3 regions of the Enterobacter vonholyi genome follow, and region 1 is predicted to be linked to each of the others. Evidence: predicted binding sites of a transcription regulator. Region 1 holds the regulator's gene; each other region holds the start of a gene.
The links. The regulator LexA, encoded in region 1, represses DNA repair genes until DNA is damaged. The targets are predictions, from matches to a motif close to TNCTGTATGTACATACAGNA.
Positions count from the first base shown of each region.

Region 2: dinB (DNA polymerase IV) is a predicted target of LexA. The motif match lies at 5,297-5,316, and genes of this name have one in related genera.
Region 3: umuD (translesion error-prone DNA polymerase V autoproteolytic subunit) is a predicted target of LexA. The motif match lies at 4,911-4,930, and genes of this name have one in related genera.

Region 1 covers NZ_CP162152.1:310,269-317,011, forward strand. Annotated here, with positions in the region: gene plsB (glycerol-3-phosphate 1-O-acyltransferase PlsB) at 1-737, opposite strand, end outside; gene AB3N39_RS01420 (diacylglycerol kinase) at 891-1,259, shown strand; gene lexA (transcriptional repressor LexA) at 1,368-1,976, shown strand; gene dinF (MATE family efflux transporter DinF) at 2,039-3,376, shown strand; gene AB3N39_RS01435 (CsbD family protein) at 3,497-3,706, shown strand; gene zur (zinc uptake transcriptional repressor Zur) at 3,754-4,266, opposite strand; gene AB3N39_RS01445 (cupin domain-containing protein) at 4,382-4,870, shown strand; gene AB3N39_RS01450 (conjugal transfer protein TraF) at 5,043-6,353, shown strand; gene dusA (tRNA dihydrouridine(20/20a) synthase DusA) at 6,436-6,743, shown strand, end outside.
Region 2 covers NZ_CP162152.1:899,030-905,772, forward strand. Annotated here, with positions in the region: gene AB3N39_RS04200 (Na(+)-translocating NADH-quinone reductase subunit A) at 1-529, shown strand, start outside; gene AB3N39_RS04205 (NADH:ubiquinone reductase (Na(+)-transporting) subunit B) at 533-1,768, shown strand; gene AB3N39_RS04210 (Na(+)-translocating NADH-quinone reductase subunit C) at 1,761-2,555, shown strand; gene AB3N39_RS04215 (NADH:ubiquinone reductase (Na(+)-transporting) subunit D) at 2,548-3,186, shown strand; gene nqrE (NADH:ubiquinone reductase (Na(+)-transporting) subunit E) at 3,193-3,789, shown strand; gene nqrF (NADH:ubiquinone reductase (Na(+)-transporting) subunit F) at 3,800-5,023, shown strand; gene nqrM ((Na+)-NQR maturation NqrM) at 5,023-5,226, shown strand; gene dinB (DNA polymerase IV) at 5,334-6,392, shown strand; gene pepD (cytosol nonspecific dipeptidase) at 6,470-6,743, opposite strand, start outside.
Region 3 covers NZ_CP162152.1:1,930,916-1,937,658, forward strand. Annotated here, with positions in the region: gene AB3N39_RS09205 (M20 family metallo-hydrolase) at 1-84, opposite strand, end outside; gene AB3N39_RS09210 (LysR family transcriptional regulator) at 260-1,171, shown strand; gene smrA (DNA endonuclease SmrA) at 1,526-2,089, shown strand; gene AB3N39_RS09220 (methyl-accepting chemotaxis protein) at 2,117-3,778, opposite strand; gene AB3N39_RS09225 (aldo/keto reductase family oxidoreductase) at 3,923-4,789, shown strand; gene umuD (translesion error-prone DNA polymerase V autoproteolytic subunit) at 4,949-5,383, shown strand; gene umuC (translesion error-prone DNA polymerase V subunit UmuC) at 5,367-6,629, shown strand; gene AB3N39_RS09240 (hypothetical protein) at 6,642-6,743, opposite strand, start outside.

The sequences.
Region 1 (6,743 bases):
TGCTGAGCTTTCTCATGCGAAATTTTCTTGCTGCGCGCTTCATCTTCAACGGCGCGGGCAATCGCTTTGGAAGCCAGCAGCTTGTTGAACAGATCCTGACGCGCCGGGAGGCGTGGCCCTACGGCAGCGAGGCGCTGACGAGCGAAGTGCATACGCGCTACGCGCGCCAGTTTTTGCGCGATGATCTTGTCGGTGCCGTGCTCGTCCGCCATGCGACGCAGCGAAACGGAAGGGGAGAAACGTACAAAGCTGTCGCGTCCCAGCCAGGAGACCGCAAAGAACTTCTGGATGCCGTTAAGCATGCGCAGCGGCGGGTTCTCTTCACCTTTTTCGCGGCCCGGACGACGACCAAACATCACCGATACCGGCACCATCTGCACATCCAGATCGGGGTTGCTGCGGTGCAGGTCGAGATAGTCATGGAACAGCTTGATGGACTCTTCTTTCGGCGTGTAATAGGTAAACACGCGCGGCCCGCCGTGGATGAACACGTAGCGCGGCAGCAGCGTACCGTCAACTTCCAGCGGTTCAAGCGGATCTGGTAAGTCATGCGCCAGACACTGGGCGCGAAGCGTCAGTAAGTCAGCCTTCGAGTTATAAGGCAAAACGTACATAATGGGACGCGACGTATCGAGCCCCAGTTCCAGCGCGGGTTCTGCTGGGATAGACTTGCTTTTTACCAGGATGCTTAATGGTAAATTAAGTAATTTGTAGTAAATTCGTGGCCAGCCGGACATAAACGATGTAAAGCCTCTGGTTAATAATGCAATTGCGGCGCAAGGATAACAGAAAGCGCGCAAAATTTCTGTTGTTACCCGTCATACTTCAGGCTGTAGCGAAACGCGCTACGGCTCCTGTTACTGACGCTCTTTTTTAAAAAGGTTCTTTTAATGGCCAATAATACCACTGGGTTAACACGTATCATCAAAGCCGCCGGCTATTCATGGAAAGGTTTCCGTGCCGCATGGGCCAACGAGGCCGCGTTTCGCCAGGAGGGCGTCGCCGCTATCATCGCGGTGATCGTCGCCTGTTTCCTTGATGTTGATGCTATTACCCGCGTACTTCTTATCGGTTCCGTACTTCTGGTGATGATAGTGGAAATTCTTAATAGCGCTATTGAGGCCGTTGTGGATCGCATCGGTTCCGATTTCCATGAGCTTTCTGGCCGCGCAAAAGACATGGGATCTGCTGCCGTGTTACTGGCGATTATCACTGCCGTTATCACCTGGGTCACGCTGCTTTGGTCACATTTCCGATGAGCCTCGAGGAATAATTAAGTCCCTGGTTTTTTGTGCAGTTTTTGGTTCCAAAATCGCCTTTGACTGTATATACTCACAGCATAACTGTATATACACCCAGGGGGCGGAATGAAAGCGTTAACGACCAGGCAGCAAGAGGTGTTTGATCTCATCCGGGATCATATCGGCCAGACGGGTATGCCACCTACGCGTGCGGAAATCGCGCAGCGTCTGGGTTTCCGTTCTCCGAATGCTGCCGAAGAACACCTGAAAGCGCTGGCGCGTAAAGGCGTGATTGAGATTGTATCAGGCGCGTCACGCGGTATCCGACTGCTAGTAGAAGAAGAGACGGGCATTCCGCTGGTAGGTCGTGTTGCTGCCGGTGAGCCTTTACTGGCACAGCAGCATATTGAAGGTCATTACCAGGTCGATCCAGCCATGTTCAAGCCGAGCGCTGATTTTCTGCTGCGCGTTAGCGGCATGTCGATGAAAGACATCGGTATTCTTGACGGCGATCTGCTTGCGGTACATAAAACGCAGGATGTGCGTAACGGCCAGGTGGTTGTCGCGCGCATTGACGATGAAGTCACCGTCAAACGTCTGAAAAAACAGGGTAACACCGTTCAGTTGCTGCCTGAAAACAACGAGTTCACCCCAATTGTGGTCGATCTCCGCGAACAGAACTTCTCTATCGAAGGTCTGGCAGTAGGCGTGATTCGTAACGGTGAATGGCTGTAATCTCTTCCTGACAGGCTACGCTTCCGCTGTAGCCTGTTCATCTACCTTTCCCGGTATTTCGCATGTCACTACTGACGGCATCAGATAAGGCATTGTGGCGTCTTGCCCTGCCGATGATTTTCTCCAATATTACCGTGCCTTTACTGGGACTGGTTGATACTGCCGTTATAGGCCATCTTGATTCATCAGTTTATCTTGGCGGCGTGGCGATTGGCGCGACGGCAACCAGCTTCCTGTTTATGCTGTTGCTCTTTTTACGCATGAGCACCACCGGTCTTACCGCACAGGCTTATGGTGCGAAAGATCCGCTGCGTCTGGCGCGCGCGCTGGTGCAGCCGCTGATACTCGCGCTTGGCGCGGGTGCATTAATCGTTGTATTGCGGACACCCCTGATCGATCTTGCGCTTCATATCGTTGGCGGCAGCGAGGCGGTACTGGATCAGGCGCGACGTTTCCTTGAAATCCGGTGGCTCAGCGCGCCAGCGTCGCTGGCTAACCTGGTTCTGCTGGGGTGGCTACTGGGCGTTCAGTATGCCCGGGCGCCAGTGATTTTGCTGGTGGTGGGCAACCTTCTCAACATTGTGCTGGATATCTGGCTGGTGATGGGCCTGCATATGAACGTGCGGGGCGCGGCGCTAGCGACGGCGATTGCCGAATACGGGACCTTTATCATTGGCTTGTGGATGGTCTGGCGCGTGCTGTCGATGCGCGGGATCTCACTGGCGCTGCTCAAAACCGCATGGCGCGGCAATATCCGTAAGCTGCTGGCCCTCAACCGTGACATCATGCTGCGCTCGCTGCTTCTTCAGCTCTGCTTCGGCGCGCTGACGGTTTTCGGGGCTCGACTGGGGCCAGAAATCGTGGCGGTCAACGCGATATTGATGACGCTTCTGACCTTTACCGCCTATGCGCTGGACGGTTTTGCCTACGCGGTTGAAGCGCATTCCGGGCAGGCGTACGGTGCGCGAGAAAGCGGGCAGCTTCGGGATGTCTGGCGGGCAGCCTGCCGTCAGTCGGGACTGGTGGCGCTGGCCTTTGGTCTGGTTTACGCCTGCTTTGGTGAGCAGATCGTTGCATTGCTGACGTCTATACCTGCTCTGCGCGAGTTGGCGAGTCACTATCTCCTCTGGCAAGTCATCTTACCGGTGGTCGGCGTCTGGTGTTATCTGCTGGACGGCATGTTTATTGGTGCGACGCGCGGAGCGGAAATGCGCAACAGCATGGCGGTCGCGGCGGCAGGGTTTGGTCTGACGCTGCTAACGCTTCCCTGGCTGGGTAATCACGGTTTGTGGCTGGCCCTGGCCGTCTTCCTCTCGCTGCGCGGGTTATCGCTGGCGTTTATCTGGCACCGCCACTGGCAAAACGATACCTGGTTCTCTTCGCGCCACGATATATCGTGACGGTTAAAGATTCCGAATATGAAATTAACTACGGAATCCTTAACTACAATAATTATCACGTCCAGCAGAAAAGAACGTAACGGACGTTACGACCCGACGCTTAACTAAGAGGACACGATGATGAATAAAGACGAAATCGGCGGCAACTGGAAGCAGTTCAAAGGTAAAGCGAAAGAAAAGTGGGGTAAGCTGACTGATGACGATATGACCGTCATTGAAGGTAAACGCGATCAGCTTGTCGGTAAAATTCAGGAACGTTACGGCTACGCGAAAGATCAGGCGGAAAACGAAGTCAAAGACTGGGAAACCCGTAACGACTACCGCTGGTAACGCTGAATAACCCACAGGGCGGCTCCAGGCCGCCTTTTCTTTTGCCGTTAACGCGGCTTTTTCTTCACCAGGATAGAGTGGTCGTGCTGACACGCGTCCTGATGGCGACAGGCTTCCACCTCCACGCACGCGGAACAGAGCCCGTGCGCCTCAATCACGTTATGACGCAGGGCAAACCCCATTTTCGCTGCCAGCGTATGCATAATGTCTTCCACGCCTTCCGCAGCCTCTTCTTTCACCACGCCGCAGCGGTCACAGATAAACATAGCCGATGTGTGGGTGGGCTGATCGAACAGATGGCACAGCACATAGCTGTTGGTGGATTCCACCTTGTGCACGAACCCTTGTTCAAGCAGGAAATCCAGAGCGCGATAGACCGTCGGCGGCTTTGCCTGCGGCTCGCTTTCGCGGAGCAGGTCGAGCAGATCGTAGGCGCTGATGGCACCCTGCTGCAGGCTCATCAGGCGTAATACTTCAAGGCGCTGCGGAGTCAGGCGCACATTGCGTTGCGCACACAGCTTTTCGGCCTGCGCTAACAGCTCTTTTGTGGACTTATCCATGTAGCACCCCGGATGTTATAGGACGGAAAACCCTCACTTTATCATGTTCTGGTAAAAACGCCGAGATCCACCAGTCTGTGCTATACCTGACCCATTACAAACCGGGAAATAAACAATGAAAAAACCTGACTGTATTCGGCACTGGCGCGACGTAGAAGTCGCGGATGATTCGACCTATCCAGATAGCGATGAGCTTTTTTCTATCGGCGCCCCGTTGGCTCGAAAGCTTGGGCTCGGGCGTATTGGTATCCATCATGAGCGCCTGCCGCCTGGGCGCAGGACGTCCTATCCGCATGCGGAGAGCGACGAAGAAGAGTTTATTTACGTGCTTGAAGGCCACCCTGACGCCTGGATTAATGGCTACTTGTGGAAGCTGGAGCCTGGCGACAGCGTAGGTTTTCCCGCCGGTACCGGCATCTGTCATACCTTTATCAACAACACGGACGACGAGGTTCGGCTCCTGGTCGTTGGCGAGGCTAACAAGAAGCATAACCGCATATACTATCCGCTTAACCCGGTTTATGCCGCTACCCGAGAGGATCGCTGGGTAGACCACCCGCCCCAGTTTTTTGGACCGCATGATGGAAAACCTGGGAAAAAATAATTTCCTCTTCTATAAATATTGAGGGCCGTCACAAAATATAACAGGCCGTAAGGGAGTTTTACTTAGGGATAGAAATAGCGGGTCTTTTACTACTTATTCACAGCAATAGTTCGTTCCTGTTTGGGTGATAACAGACAGGGGTTATTTCATAACAGACTATAACGGGCATACTGTGAAAAAAAATTTTAAATTTTCGGTGGTTAGTATCGCTGTTTCCTTGTTTATGGCAAATCAGGCGGGAGCAGCCAATACCTGGACAGAATCACGAAGCGACGCAATGGGTGGCACTGGCGTTGCCTCCGGGAGCTATGGCAGTGGGGCATTAATCAACCCCGCGCTGCTGGCAAAGGCAAAACCTGACGATGATGTGACGGTCATTTTGCCGTCCGTTGGCGTACAGGTAACGGATGAGGACAATCTTCAGGACGAGATTGATACCATCAACGACAAAATCAATCACTACAAGGATGTGGTTGATAATCTCACGCCAAGAGAAATTATCACCAATCCATTAGGTTCCATTAATCAATTCCAGGGCGCGGCCAAAGATCTGGCCGATGAGCTGGACTATCTCAAAGGCAAAACCGCACGCGCAACGGCTGGTGCAGGGCTTGCGGTGAGTATCCCTAACGATGTCCTTTCGGTAGCCTTCATGGCGAAAGGCTATGCCCATGGCCGGGTGAGCTCGTCTATCGATCAGCAGGATATTGATTATCTGCGCGGTATTCAACGCAGTAATGTGGTGGCTGCCGGTGTTGCCCTGGACGCTGCGCTGAACGGCACGGATCAGATCACTAAAAACCTCAACTCAACCGCGTCTGGCCGGGCAGCGATTGTCTCCGACTATGGTGTTGCCGTTGCCCGCCAGTTTGACCTCGGCGGCGTCCCTGTTTCCGTGGGCGTGACGCCAAAGCTGCAAAAAACCTGGGTCTATAACTACACCACGTCAATCTACGATTACGACAGTAACAAGTGGAACGACAGCCGCTACCGTACTGACGATACGGGCTTCAACGTGGATGCCGGTATTGCGGCCGATTTCGGCGAACACTGGACCGTTGGCGTGAGCGGACAAAACCTGATGTCGCGCGATATCGACACCAAAGATATCCGTATCCGCAATGGCCGTACGGGAGAAGTGGTGAGCTATAAAGACACCTATCAGATCCGCCCGCTGGTAACCGCCGGTGCCGCCTGGCACAACGACCTGGTGACGCTGACCGCCGATGGCGATCTGACCGAAACCAAAGGCTTCAAGAGCGAAGATACGTCGCAGTACGTGGGTGTCGGTGCCGAGGTGACGCCGCTGAGCTGGCTGGCGGTCCGTGCGGGTTATCGTGCAGACGTGAAGGGTAACGACAGCAATGTCTTTACCGGCGGTGTCGGTTTCGCGCCGTTTAGCACCGTGCATGTTGACCTGATGGGCCTGTACGGTGAAGATGAAACCTGGGGCGCAGGGGCTCAGCTGAGCATGACGTTCTAAAGTCAACCGGAGGCGCTGCGCCTCCGGCTTTTCTTTGTGCTATAGTAGCGCCCCTTTTCCACCAGATGCTTAAAACTTCGCCATGTCGTCAGAATCACAGACCGCTTTCCCCGCACACCGTTTCTCCATTGCGCCGATGCTCGACTGGACGGACAGACACTGCCGCTATTTCCTGCGCCAGCTCTCCCGCCATACGCTGCTGTACACCGAAATGGTGACCACGGGCGCAATTATTCACGGGAAGGGCGACTATCTGGCCTACAGTGAGGAAGAGCATCCGGTTGCCCTGCAGCTGGGCGGCAGCGATCCGGCCGCGCTGGCGCAGTGTGCGAAGCTGGCGGAAGCGCGCGGCTACGACGAGATCAACCTGAACGTTGGCTGCCCGTCCGA
Region 2 (6,743 bases), 590 kb from region 1:
CCCGCGCCTGGTGAAGACGCTGCTGGGGGCAGACATCAATGAACTGCTGGTGGGGGAAATGAAAGAGGGTGAAAACCGCCTGATTTCCGGTTCGGTCCTCAGTGGCCGCCATGCTGTCAATGCGCACGCGTATCTGGGACGTTTCCATCTGCAGGTCAGCATTGTGCAGGAAGGGCGCGAAAAAGAGCTGTTCGGCTGGGTGCTGCCCGGTGCGGAAAAATACTCCGTCACCCGGACTACGCTGGGCCACTTCTTGCGTAATAAGCTGTTTAGCTTCTCGACCAGCACGCACGGCGGCGATCGCGCCATGGTCCCGATTGGCAACTACGAGCGCGTCATGCCGCTGGATATTCTGCCTACCATGCTGCTGCGCGATCTGCTCGCTGGGGATACCGATAGCGCGCAGGCGCTGGGCTGTCTGGAACTGGACGAAGAAGATCTGGCGCTCTGTACCTATGTCTGTCCGGGCAAAAACGAATATGGACCGGTATTGCGCGAGGTGTTAACCCGCATTGAGCAGGAAGGATAACCGATGGGCTTAAAACACCTCTTTGAAAAAATTGAGCCGCACTTTACCGAAGGGAAGCTCAAAAAGTACTACCCGTTGTATGAAGCCACGACGACTATTTTCTACACGCCGGGGCTGGTGACGAAAGGGGCGGCGCACGTTCGCGATGCCATCGACCTTAAGCGCATGATGATCCTGGTATGGTTTGCGGTCTTCCCGCCGATGTTCTGGGGCATGTACAACGTTGGCTTGCAGACCATTCCGGCGCTGCACCACATGTACGATGCCCAGCAGCTGGCGCAGGTGATCCAGTCTGACTGGCACTACCGCCTGGCGCAGTCGCTAGGGGTAAGCTTTGCTGCAGACGCGGGCTGGCTGAGCATGATGACGCTGGGCGCGGTGTTCTTCATGCCGATTTACATCACGGTATTTATCGTGGGTGGCTTCTGGGAAGTGCTGTTCGCCATCATCCGTAAACATGAGATCAACGAAGGTTTCTTCGTGACCTCGATTCTGTTTGCCCTGATTGTCCCGCCAACCTTACCGCTCTGGCAGGCGGCGCTGGGCATCAGTTTCGGCGTGGTCATTGCTAAAGAAATTTTCGGCGGCACCGGGCGGAACTTCCTCAACCCGGCGCTGGCGGGACGTGCGTTCCTCTTCTTTGCCTATCCGGCGCAAATCTCAGGCGATCTGGTCTGGACGGCGGCAGACGGCTTTTCCGGCGCGACGCCGCTTTCACAGTGGGCCGCACACGGCGGCGAAACGCTGGTGAACAACGCGACGGGTCAGCCCGTGACCTGGTTTGATGCCTTTATTGGCAACATTCCGGGCTCCATCGGAGAAGTCTCTACGCTGATAATTTTGCTCGGCGGCGCGATCATTCTTTTTGGCCGCGTGGCCTCCTGGCGAATTGTTGCGGGCGTGATGATCGGCATGGTGCTGACCGCCACCCTGTTCAACGTTATCGGTTCGACCACCAATCCGATGTTCTCCATGCCGTGGTACTGGCATCTGGTGCTGGGTGGCTTCGCGTTCGGCATGATGTTCATGGCAACCGACCCGGTCTCGGCCTCCTTCACTGACAAAGGTAAATGGAGCTATGGCGTGCTCATTGGCGCAATGTGTGTCCTGATCCGCGTGGTCAACCCGGCGTACCCGGAGGGGATGATGCTGGCCATTCTGTTTGCCAACCTGTTTGCGCCGCTATTCGATTACCTGGTGGTGCGGGCCAACATCAAGCGGAGGAAGGCGCGTGGCTGAAGTAAAAAATAACGACAGCATCAGCAAGACGCTGCTGGTGGTGCTGGTGCTCTGCCTGGTCTGCTCCATTGTCGTAGCCGGCTCTGCCGTGGGGTTAAAACCCCTGCAGCAGGAGCAACGTGCGCTGGATAAACAGCGCAACATTCTGGCCGTCGCCGGGCTGATGCAGGAAGGAATGAGCGCAGACGACGTTTCTGCCGTCTTTGCTGAACGTATTTCGGCGCGTCTGGTGGATTTAAAAACGGGTGAACTGCTCGATAAAGACCCGGCAAAATTCAACCAGGCGCTGGCGCTCAAAGATCCGCAGATGAGCCTGACGCTGGAGGCATCCCAAGATCCCGCGGGGATTAAGCGTCGCAGCAACCTTGCCGAAGTTTATCTGGTTCGCGATCCCCAAAAACGCATTCAGGAAGTGGTACTTCCTATTTACGGTAATGGTCTGTGGTCAATGATGTATGCCTTTGTCGCTCTTGATACCGATGGCCGCACGGTCAAAGGCATTACGTATTACGACCAGGGCGAAACCCCGGGGCTGGGTGGTGAAGTTGAGAACCCTAACTGGCGGGCACAGTTTGTCGGCAAGAAAGTGCTCGACGATAACGGCCTGCCTGCGCTGAAGGTGATGAAAGGGGCGGCTCGTCCCGGTGACGACTACGCCGTTGACGGGCTTTCCGGCGCCACGCTCACATCAAAAGGCGTGCAGCACAGTTTTGATTTCTGGATGGGCGAGCTGGGCTTTGGTCCTTTCCTGAAAAACGTACGTGAAGGAGCGCTGAACAATGGCTGATACCGGTGAACTGAAAGAAGTCAAAAAAGTACTCATTGGCCCACTGCTCGCCAATAACCCGATCACGCTGCAGGTGCTGGGCGTCTGTTCAGCCCTGGCGGTGACGACCAAACTGGAAACGGCGGTAGTGATGACGCTGGCGGTTACGCTGGTCACGGCGTTCTCCAGCATGTTTATCTCGATGATCCGCCACCACATCCCCAACAGCGTGAGGATCATCGTCCAGATGGCGATCATCGCCTCGCTGGTGATCGTGGTCGATCAGCTGCTGCGCGCCTTTGCCTATGAAACCTCCAAACAGCTCTCGGTGTTTGTCGGGCTGATTATCACTAACTGTATCGTCATGGGGCGTGCGGAAGCCTACGCCATGAAAATGCCGCCGCTGGCGAGCTTTATGGACGGTATCGGCAACGGCCTCGGCTACGGCGCGATCCTGCTTACGGTTGGGTTTCTGCGCGAGCTGATTGGCAGCGGCAAGCTGTTTGGCATCACGGTGCTGGACACGGTGCAGAACGGCGGCTGGTATCTGCCAAACGGCCTGTTCCTGCTGGCCCCTAGCGCATTTTTCATTATCGGTTTGTTGATCTGGCTGATTCGTACGTTGAGACCAGAACAGCAGGAAAAGGAGTAACCGACGATGGCTCATTACCTGAGTTTGTTTGTGCGGGCGGTGTTTGTTGAAAACATGGCGCTCGCGTTTTTCCTGGGCATGTGTACGTTCCTTGCCGTGTCTAAAAAGGTATCCACGGCATTTGGGCTGGGCGTGGCGGTCACCGTTGTGTTGGGGCTTTCGGTTCCGATTAACAATCTGGTCTACAACTTTGTGCTGCGTGACGGCGCACTGGTGGAGGGGGTTGATCTCAGCTTCCTGAATTTCATCACCTTTATCGGGGTGATCGCGGCGCTGGTGCAAATCCTCGAGATGATCCTCGATAAGTACTTCCCGTCGCTGTACAACGCGCTGGGGATCTTCCTCCCGCTGATCGCGGTGAACTGCGCCATCTTTGGTGGCGTCTCGTTTATGGTTCAGCGTGATTACAACTTCAGTGAATCCGTGGTGTACGGTTTTGGTTCCGGCATCGGCTGGATGCTGGCGATTGTCACCATGGCGGGGATCCGCGAGAAAATGAAATATGCCAACGTGCCTGCGGGTCTGCGTGGCTTAGGGATCACCTTTATCACCACCGGGCTGATGGCGCTGGGCTTTATGTCCTTCTCCGGTGTGCAGCTATAAGGGCTAACAGATGGAAATTATCCTTGGCGTGGTGATGTTCACGCTGATCGTACTGGTGCTGTCAGGGTTAATTCTGGCGGCGCGCGCGAAGCTGGTGAATTCCGGTGACGTGGTGATTGATATTAACGACGAGCCGCAGAATCAGATCCGCACGCCAGCGGGTGACAAACTGCTCAATACGCTCTCGGGCAATGGGATCTTTGTCTCGTCAGCCTGCGGCGGTGGCGGCTCCTGCGGGCAGTGCCGCGTGACGGTAAAAGAGGGCGGTGGCGATATTCTGCCAACCGAGCTGGCGCATATCACAAAGCTTGAAGCGAAAGAGGGCTGCCGTCTGGCCTGCCAGGTCGCGGTGCGCCAGAACATGAAGATTGAGCTGCCGGAAGAGATCTTCGGCGTCAAAAAATGGGAGTGCGAGGTTATCTCTAATGATAACAAAGCCACCTTTATTAAAGAGCTGAAGCTGCGGGTACCGGAAGGGGAAGATGTTCCGTTCCGCGCCGGAGGATACATTCAGATTGAGTGTCCTGAACATACCGTGGCGTATGCGGACTTCGACGTGCCGGATGAGTACCGCGCCGACTGGGACAAATTCAATCTCTTCCGCTTTGTATCGGAGGTAAAAGAGCCGACGCTGCGCGCCTACTCGATGGCTAACTACCCGGAAGAGAAAGGCATCATCATGCTCAACGTGCGTATCGCAACGCCGCCACCGAATGTGCCGGATGCACCGCCGGGCGTGATGTCGTCATACATCTGGTCCCTGAAGCCGGGAGATAAGGTGACGATCTCCGGTCCGTTCGGGGAGTTCTTCGCGAAAGATACCGACGCGGAAATGGTCTTTATCGGCGGCGGTGCCGGTATGGCCCCGATGCGCTCGCACATTTTTGACCAGCTCAAGCGGCTCGGCAGCAAGCGTAAAATCAGCTTCTGGTACGGGGCGCGCTCGCTGCGCGAGATGTTCTACGACGACGAGTTTGAACAGCTGGCGCGTGAAAACCCGAACTTTACCTTCCACGTTGCGCTTTCCGATCCGCAGCCGGAAGATAACTGGACGGGCTATACGGGGTTCATCCACAACGTGCTGTATGAAAACTACCTCAAACAGCACCCGGCACCCGAGGACTGCGAGTTCTATATGTGTGGCCCGCCGATGATGAACGCCGCCGTGATTAAGATGCTGAAAGATCTCGGTGTCGAAGATGAGAGCATCTTGCTCGACGACTTTGGAGGCTGATGATGCTGACGTTTCTGGCAACCTTTGTGATTTTTGTGCTTGTCATCTTCGGCATGTCGTTAGGCTGGATCGTTAAGCGGAAAAGCATTCAGGGCAGCTGCGGCGGTATTTCCTCCATTGGTATGGAGAAGGTCTGCGACTGCCCGGAACCGTGCGATGCTCGAAAGAAAAGGATGGCGCGCGAGCAGCAGCGCATCATTTAATCTTGAAGGTCGGGTAAGGCGAAGCCGTCACCCGACAATTTCCACGCACGCTTCTCAACCCTCATTTGTTTACTGTATACTTATCCAGTAATAAGTGAGGGCATACTATGCGCAAAATAATCCATGTTGATATGGACTGCTTTTTTGCCGCAGTGGAGATGCGAGACAACCCGGCGCTGCGGGATATTCCCATCGCCATTGGCGGCAGCCGCGTTCAGCGTGGCGTCATCAGCACCGCCAACTATCCTGCGCGCAAATTTGGCGTGCGCAGCGCCATGCCGACGGCGATGGCCTTAAAGCTTTGTCCTCATCTCACGCTTCTGCCCGGCCGGTTTGAAGCCTATAAAGAGGCTTCCCTTCACATCCGGGAAATCTTCTCCCGCTATACCTCTCTCATAGAGCCGCTGTCGCTCGACGAAGCCTATCTGGACGTGACCGACAGCGTTCACTGCCACGGCTCCGCCACGCTGATGGCGAAGGAGATCCGCCAGACGATTTTCAACGAGCTGAATCTGACGGCGTCGGCGGGCGTCGCGCCCGTTAAATTCCTTGCCAAAATCGCCTCCGATTTAAATAAGCCCAACGGTCAGTACGTCATCACGCCGGAAGAGGTGCCTGCATTTTTAAAAACGCTGCCGCTCGGCAAAATTCCCGGGGTAGGAAAAGTTTCTGCCGCAAAGCTGGAAAGCATGGGGCTACGGACCTGTGAGGACGTGCAGCAAAGCGATCTCGCCATGCTGCTCAAGCGTTTCGGGAAGTTTGGCCGCGTGCTGTGGGAACGCAGCCAGGGAATTGACGATCGCGATGTGAACAGCGAGCGGCTCCGTAAATCCGTCGGCGTTGAGCGCACCCTCATTGAAGATATACATGACTGGTCTGAATGCGAAATGATCATCACGGAACAGCTTTATCCGGAGCTGGAACGGCGTTTAATCAAGGTGAAGCCGGACCTGCTGATTGCCCGTCAGGGTATCAAATTAAAATTCAACGACTTCCAGCAGACCACGCAGGAACACGTCTGGCCGCGACTGAATAAAGACGATCTTATCGCGACGGCAAAAAAGGCATGGGAAGAGCGCCGGGGCGGGCGAGGGGTAAGGCTGGTGGGATTGCACGTCACGCTGCTGGATCCGCAGCTAGAGCGACAGCTGGTTCTGGGATTGTAAAAAAGCCCGGTGGCGCTACGCTTACCGGGCCTGGATTTTTCACCCTCTTCCACAGGAAGAGGGCTGGGATGAAGATGTTATTTCGCAGGGATCGCTTTCAGCAGTTCAGTCAGCAGCGTCCAGTAGTGACCGACGCTTTCGATATGAACCTGCTCATCCGGCGAGTGTGGACCGGTAATGGTTGGCCCGATGGACACCATATCCATATCCGGATACGGTTTCTTGAACAGACCACATTCCAGACCCGCGTGGATCACCTGAATGTTTGGCGTGCTGTTGAACAGACGCTGGTAAGTTTCACGCACCAGCGCCATCACCGGAGAGCTTGCATCCGGCTGCCAGCCCGGGTAG
Region 3 (6,743 bases), 1.6 Mb from region 1:
GGATTCCGCAAAATGGTGAAAATCGCGACGCCACGCGCTCAGCTGCGGCGTTAACGTCTGGATGTACTGCGCCAGTGTGTCCATATCTGTTCCTGTCATCATTAAAATATGTGAACTGCTTCACGCTGTGATAGTTTTTACTTATCACTAACCGATTTTTCACAGTTTCAACCGTTCAGGAATTACCCTCGCACATCCCTTTCCATTAAAGTAGATGACAGTTTCTTTACTCTGATAAACAACGGTTATCGGTTGGGCTATGACATTCCAGATTAAATTTCATCAAATCCGGGCGTTTGTTGAGGTTGCGCGTCAGGGCAGCATTCGCGGTGCCAGCAGGACGCTGAATCTTTCGCAGCCGGCGCTGACCAAATCCATTAAAGAACTGGAGGAGGGCATGGCGGCGCAGCTTTTCGTGCGCAGGAGTAAGGGCGTCGCGTTGACCGAATGCGGTGAGGGCTTTTACCAGCGCGCCAGGTTGATTCTGGAAGAGCTGCGCGCGGCGCAGGATGACATCCGTCAGCGGCAGGGGGAGCTGGCCGGGCAGATCAACATCGGGATGGGGGCCAGCGTTTCACGCACGCTTATGCCCGCCGTTATCACCCGCTTCCATGCGCAGCATCCGCAGGTCAAGGTGAGGATTATGGAAGGGCAGCTGGTGTCGATGATCAATGAATTACGCCAGGGCGAACTGGACTTCACCATCAACACTTATTATCAGGGGCCTTACGACCAGGAGTTTACGTTTGAAAAGCTCTTCGAAAAACCGTTTGCGGTATTTTGTCGTGAAGGTCACCCGGCAATGGGAGCAACGTCAATTAATGAACTCCTGCATTATAACTGGACAATGCCGACGCCGCGGGGAAGTTATTATAAGCAATTAGAGGAGGTATTTAGCGATCGTTCGCAAATACCGCGAATTGGTGTGGTTTGCGAAACATTTTCTTCCTGTATTAGCCTGGTTGCGCAAAGTGACTTTTTAAGCATATTGCCGCAGGAGCTAGGGTGTGACCCGCTGCTGGCGCACCGGCTGGTCATGCTGCCGGTTGTCGAATCGCTTCCTAAAGCAACCTATTATTTAATTCAGCGCCGTGATTCACGTCAGACTCCCCTTGCTGAGTCATTAATTACGCAGTTCAGAAGGGAGGTGAGGAAAATAGTCATCGCCTGAAATGCATATAAAAAAAACAGGATCTGTCCGACATCAAACAGACCCTATAGTACACACAGCAGTGCGTCCTTTCGCCAATCCTGAGTATTATATCCATGAGGCAGGTATATTTAGGTATAACACCTTTTCCGAAAAATGAAAGGCAGGCGAGTAATTGATTTAATGAATTTTTAACATAAATCACGTAATTTAACTTTGCTGAAGTTTTAGTTAAGTGTGGTTTAACTTTCTTTAATAATGACTATATATATTCATCAGGTTAATATTATTGCCACGTATCGCCCTGTAACGGTGATTGAGGCCTGTCTCGGGCGCAGGTATAGTACAGTCCTCAGATGTAGCCGGAGGATGTCCATGAACCCTGACGACAAATCATTTTTTCTTGACGCCATGGAAGATGTCCAGCCACTGAAGCGCTGCGCGGATATTCACTGGCAGCCCAGCCGCAATACGCGGGCGCGCGAGGAGGTGGATAGCGAACAGCTGGATAACTTCCTGACGCTGGATTTTCTCGACGTGCTTCCCCTGGAAGAACCGCTGGCGTTCCAGCGCGAAGGGGTACAGCAGGGCGTTATTGATAAGCTGCGCGCGGGTAAATATGCCCGCCAGGCCAGCTTAAACCTCCTGCGCCAGCCCGCCGAACGCTGCCGTCAGATGCTCTATTCTTTTATTCGTCAGGCCGGACGCGACGGGTTACGCAATCTGATTATCATTCACGGGAAAGGGCGCGAGCAGAACTCGCATCCCAATGTGGTGCGCAGCTATCTGGCGCGCTGGTTAACCGAGTTTGAGGAAGTGCAGGCTTTCTGCGTGGCGCTGCCGCATCACGGCGGCAGCGGGGCATGTTATGTTTCACTGCGAAAATCGGATGAAGCAAAACAGGAAAACTGGGAGCGGCACGCCAAGCGCAGCCGCTAGCAGGCGATCTCCTCGCCCGCCGATGACTCAGAACGTTTCCCAGTTGCTGTCGGTAGAGGCGGTAGTTGTCGCCGGGCGCAGCAGCTGTGGCGTTTTCAGACTGGCCGGGCGCGGGGCGACCGCTTTTTCTTTGCCGTTCAAGCGAAACGCGGCCACCGCCTGGCGCAGCTGCTCGGACTGATCTTCCAGCGCCGCAGCCGCCGTGGCGGACTCCTGCACCAGCGCGGCGTTTTGCTGCGTCACGCTGTCCATCTGCGAAACGGCCAGGCTCACCTGCTCAATACCGCGGCTCTGCTCGTCAGAGGCAGATGAAATCTCACCCATGATATCGGTCACGCGGGTGACGGCGGCGACAATTTCCTTCATGGTGGTGCCGGCCTCGCTAACCTGCTCAGAACCGGTATTCACCCGGCTGACAGAGTTCTCGATAAGCCCTTTGATCTCTTTCGCCGCCTGCGCGCTGCGGCTCGCCAGCGTACGGACTTCGCCTGCAACAACCGCAAAACCACGGCCCTGTTCCCCGGCGCGTGCCGCTTCCACCGCGGCGTTAAGCGCCAGAATGTTGGTCTGGAACGCAATGCTGTCGATCACGCCGGTAATATGCGCAATTTGCTGCGAACTGTCGGCGATTTCGTTCATGGTGCGAACCACGTTATCCACGACGTGACCGCCGCGCGCGGCCGTTTCAGAGGCGTTTTTCGCCAGCAGCGTGGCCTGACGGGCGTTATCGGAGTTCTGTTTAACCGTCGCGGTCAGCTCTTCCATGCTGGCAGCGGTCTCTTCGAGCGAGGCGGCCTGCTGCTCGGTGCGGGCGGAAAGATCGTTGCTCCCCGCGGCAATTTCACCTGCGCCGGTGTAGATGGAATCGGTACTTCCGCGTACGGCGCTGACGGTGGTTACCAGCGACTGCTGCATCTCATGCAGGCCGGCGGCCAGCTGACCCATCTCATTGCGACCCGAGATAGCGATCTCCTGCGTCAGGTCGCCCCCTGCAATGGCGCGAATATGGTTCATAATGGAGTGGAGTGGTTTTAACAGCAGATGTTGTAAACCCTGCCAGATGACCACCAGAACCGCGATCACGGCCAGCAGAATTGCCGCCAGCGTCCACTGCATCTGCGTGAAGCTGCTCTGGTTCTCTTCGGTTGCGGCCTTCAGCAGGGTGTTGTTTTCGGCGCGCCAGCGGTTATAGACCGCTTCCATATCGTCCTGCGCCTGCTGCGCATCCAGATCGCCATAGGCCTGATAGTTGTCGGCGCGCAGATACTCAATCGATAAACGCATGACTTCATGCATCTGGTTCCAGGATTTCTGCATCTCGTCGGTCAATGCCGCCTCCTGGCCCTTAACCTGCGGCAGCTTCTGCCACTCTTTGTTATAGGCTTCGGCTTTTGCCAGCGAGTCGCCTGCGGTGCCAAGCAGTTTGTTGATCGCTGCCAGGGAAGCCGGGTCACGCTGGTTTTTCAGGTAGCGGATCGCCACGCGGGTGACGGTGACGCGCGTTTTCACCAGCGTGTTCACGCTGTCGCTCAGGCTTTCCTGCTGGGCATTGAGCACGCCGGAATTCTGGAAGTTATGGCGATCGTTGCTGACGGCAGAGTAGAACAACCCTCCCGTGACAACTTGCAGCAGACAGAATATGGTGAGAGCAAAGATAATACCGGTAATCACGTGCAAATTTTTCAGCATAGCGGTCGTCCGTTAGAAAGGATGCAGAGGTACACCAATACTATCGTCGTATAGAATTTAAACTTTAATTTAACTCGCGCTTAACTAAGGGCTCCGGTGAGGAACCTGTTGTAAATCCGGATCATTTTTATGAGGAAGGTTAACATGAGCAGCATTGATAAAAGCGGGACGTACGCGCTCGGGACGCGGACGGTTAAAAGACTGGGCTACGGTGCGATGCAGCTCGCCGGGCCGGGCGTCTTTGGCCCACCGAAGGATAAGCAGGCCGCGCTGGACGTGCTGCGCGAGGCGGTGACGGCGGGGGTGAACCATATTGATACCAGTGATTTTTATGGTCCTCATGTCACCAACCAGCTGATCCGCGAGGCGCTTCATCCTTACCGGGACGATCTGACGATCGTCACCAAGATTGGCGCCCGTCGCAACGACAAAGGCGCCTGGCTGCCGGCCTTTTCCGCACAGGAACTGACGCAGGCGGTGCATGACAACCTGCGTAATCTGCAGCTGGACGTGCTGGACGTGGTGAATCTGCGGATCATGTTTAGCGCACACGGGCCTGCGGAAGGGTCGATTGCTGAACCGCTCTCCACCCTGGCAGAATTACAGCGGCAGGGGCTGGTGCGGCATATTGGCCTGAGCAACGTCACGGCCACCCAGGTTGCGGAAGCGCAGAAGATGGTGCCGGTGGTGTGCGTGCAGAACATGTACAACATTGTTAACCGGGGTGATGATGCGCTGGTGGATCTGCTCGCGCAGCAAGGGATCGCGTATGTACCGTTCTTCCCGCTGGGCGGCTTTACGCCGCTGCAATCTTCCGGGCTTAAGGCTGTCGCGGATTCACTGGGCGTCACGGCAATGCAGGTTGCGCTGGCATGGCTGCTGCAGCGTTCTCCGAATATTCTGCTGATCCCGGGCACCTCTTCCGTGGCGCATCTGCGGCAAAACCTCGCGGCGGGGGAACTGCAGCTGCCGCCTGACGCGCTGGAAACATTGAATACGCTGATGGACTGATCGTCACAGGCGCAAAGCCCGACATGCGCTTCCGGGCTTTGCGCGTTTTAAATCTTCTGACACTTCAACGCGTTTGGGTCCGCTTCCGGAAATGACCTTGATCCTTGTCCATAATCCGTAATACTGTATTTATATACAGTATTCGGCGAGAAAGGCATTATGGACACTCTCTTTTCTTATCAACCAAAACAAATCATTGAATTACCTTTGTTTTTAGAACGTGTTGCCTGTGGGTTCCCCAGCCCGGCACAGGATTATGTGGAGGATCGTCTCGATCTTAACCGGCTGGCAGTAAGGCACCCCAGTGCGACCTATTTTATTAAGGTGAGTGGAGACTCCATGATTGGGGCGGGGATCGGCGATGGCGATCTGCTGGTGGTTGACCGCTCGTTAAATGCCGAACACGGAGATATCGTCGTGGCGTCGGTCGCCGGTGAGTTTACGGTGAAGGAGCTACAGACGCGCCCGGTTCTGAGGTTGTTGCCACATAATGTCCGCTATCAGCCGATTACCTTTCAGTCCGAAGAGGAGCTGCAGATCTTCGGCGTCGTCACCCACACGCTTAAAACGCATAGACATGTTCGCGCTGGTTGATGTGAACAGCTTCTATGCCTCCTGCGAGCGGGTCTTCCGCCCCGATCTGGAGGGGAAGCCCATCGTGGTGGTTTCCAATAACGACGGCTGCATTATTTCACTGTCGCGGGAGGCAAAGCAGTTCGGCATAAAAATGGGTGAGCCGTATTTTAAATTCAAACAAAAACTATATCCGTCAAAAGTTTACGTCTTTAGCTCGAATTATGCGCTGTATGCCGATCTCAGCAGTCGGGTAATGCAGACGCTGACCGATCTCGCCCCGGCAATAGAGATTTACTCCATTGATGAGGCGTTCGTGAACGTTTCAGGAGTCAGTCACTGCCTGTCACTGGAAGCGTTTGGTCACCAGATGCGCTCGCAGGTCTTTAAAAATACGGGATTAACCGTTGGCGTCGGTATTGCCCCGACCAAAACGCTGGCGAAGCTGGCCAACTATGCGGCGAAACGGTGGTCCGGCACCGGCGGCGTGGTCGATCTCTCAGGCCGCGAGCGGCAGCGTAAACTGCTGGAAAAGGTTCCGGTAGAGGAGGTGTGGGGGGTAGGCCGACGCATCACGAAAAAGCTCAACGCGATGGGGATCACCACGGCGCTGGAGCTGGCGGAGGCCTCCTCGTGGGTCATTCGCAAACATTTTAACGTGGTGCTGGAGCGTACGGCCCGCGAGCTTCGCGGTGAGCCTTGCCTTGACCTGGAGGAGTTCACCCCCACGAAGCAGCAAATTATCTGTAGCCGTTCGTTTGGACACCGTATTATGCAGTACGAGGAAATGCACCAGGCGATTTGCGCCTACGCGGAACGCGCCGCAGAGAAATTGCGCGGCGAGCATCAATACTGTCGTTTTATCAGCGTGTTTGTGCGCACCAGCCCGCATGCGGACAACGAAATTTATTACGGCAATCAGGCTTCGGTCACCCTGATGACGCCCACCAATGACTCGCGCGATATCATCCGCGCCGCCACGGAAGCGCTGGGGCGGATATGGCTCGACGGGTATCGCTATATGAAGGCCGGGGTCATGCTGGCGGACTTTTTCAGCAGCGGTGTCGCCCAGCTTAACCTGTTTGACGATAATCGCCTGCGCGCCAACAGCGCGGCGCTGATGGAAACGATCGACAGCCTGAATCATTCCGGCAAAGGGAAGATATGGTTTGCCGGGCAGGGTATTGAGAAACCGTGGGCGATGAAACGGGAAATGTTGTCACCGGCCTATACAACGCGGTACGCCGATTTGCCGGTGGCGAGGTAGAGTATCGTTGCGTTATTTCTTTTGAATCAACCAGGTTGCCGCAGCCGCCAGCACGCCGATCAGCGGCATTTCGCCCGCACCGGCCAGGAAGTTATGACGATCGATCTCACTATT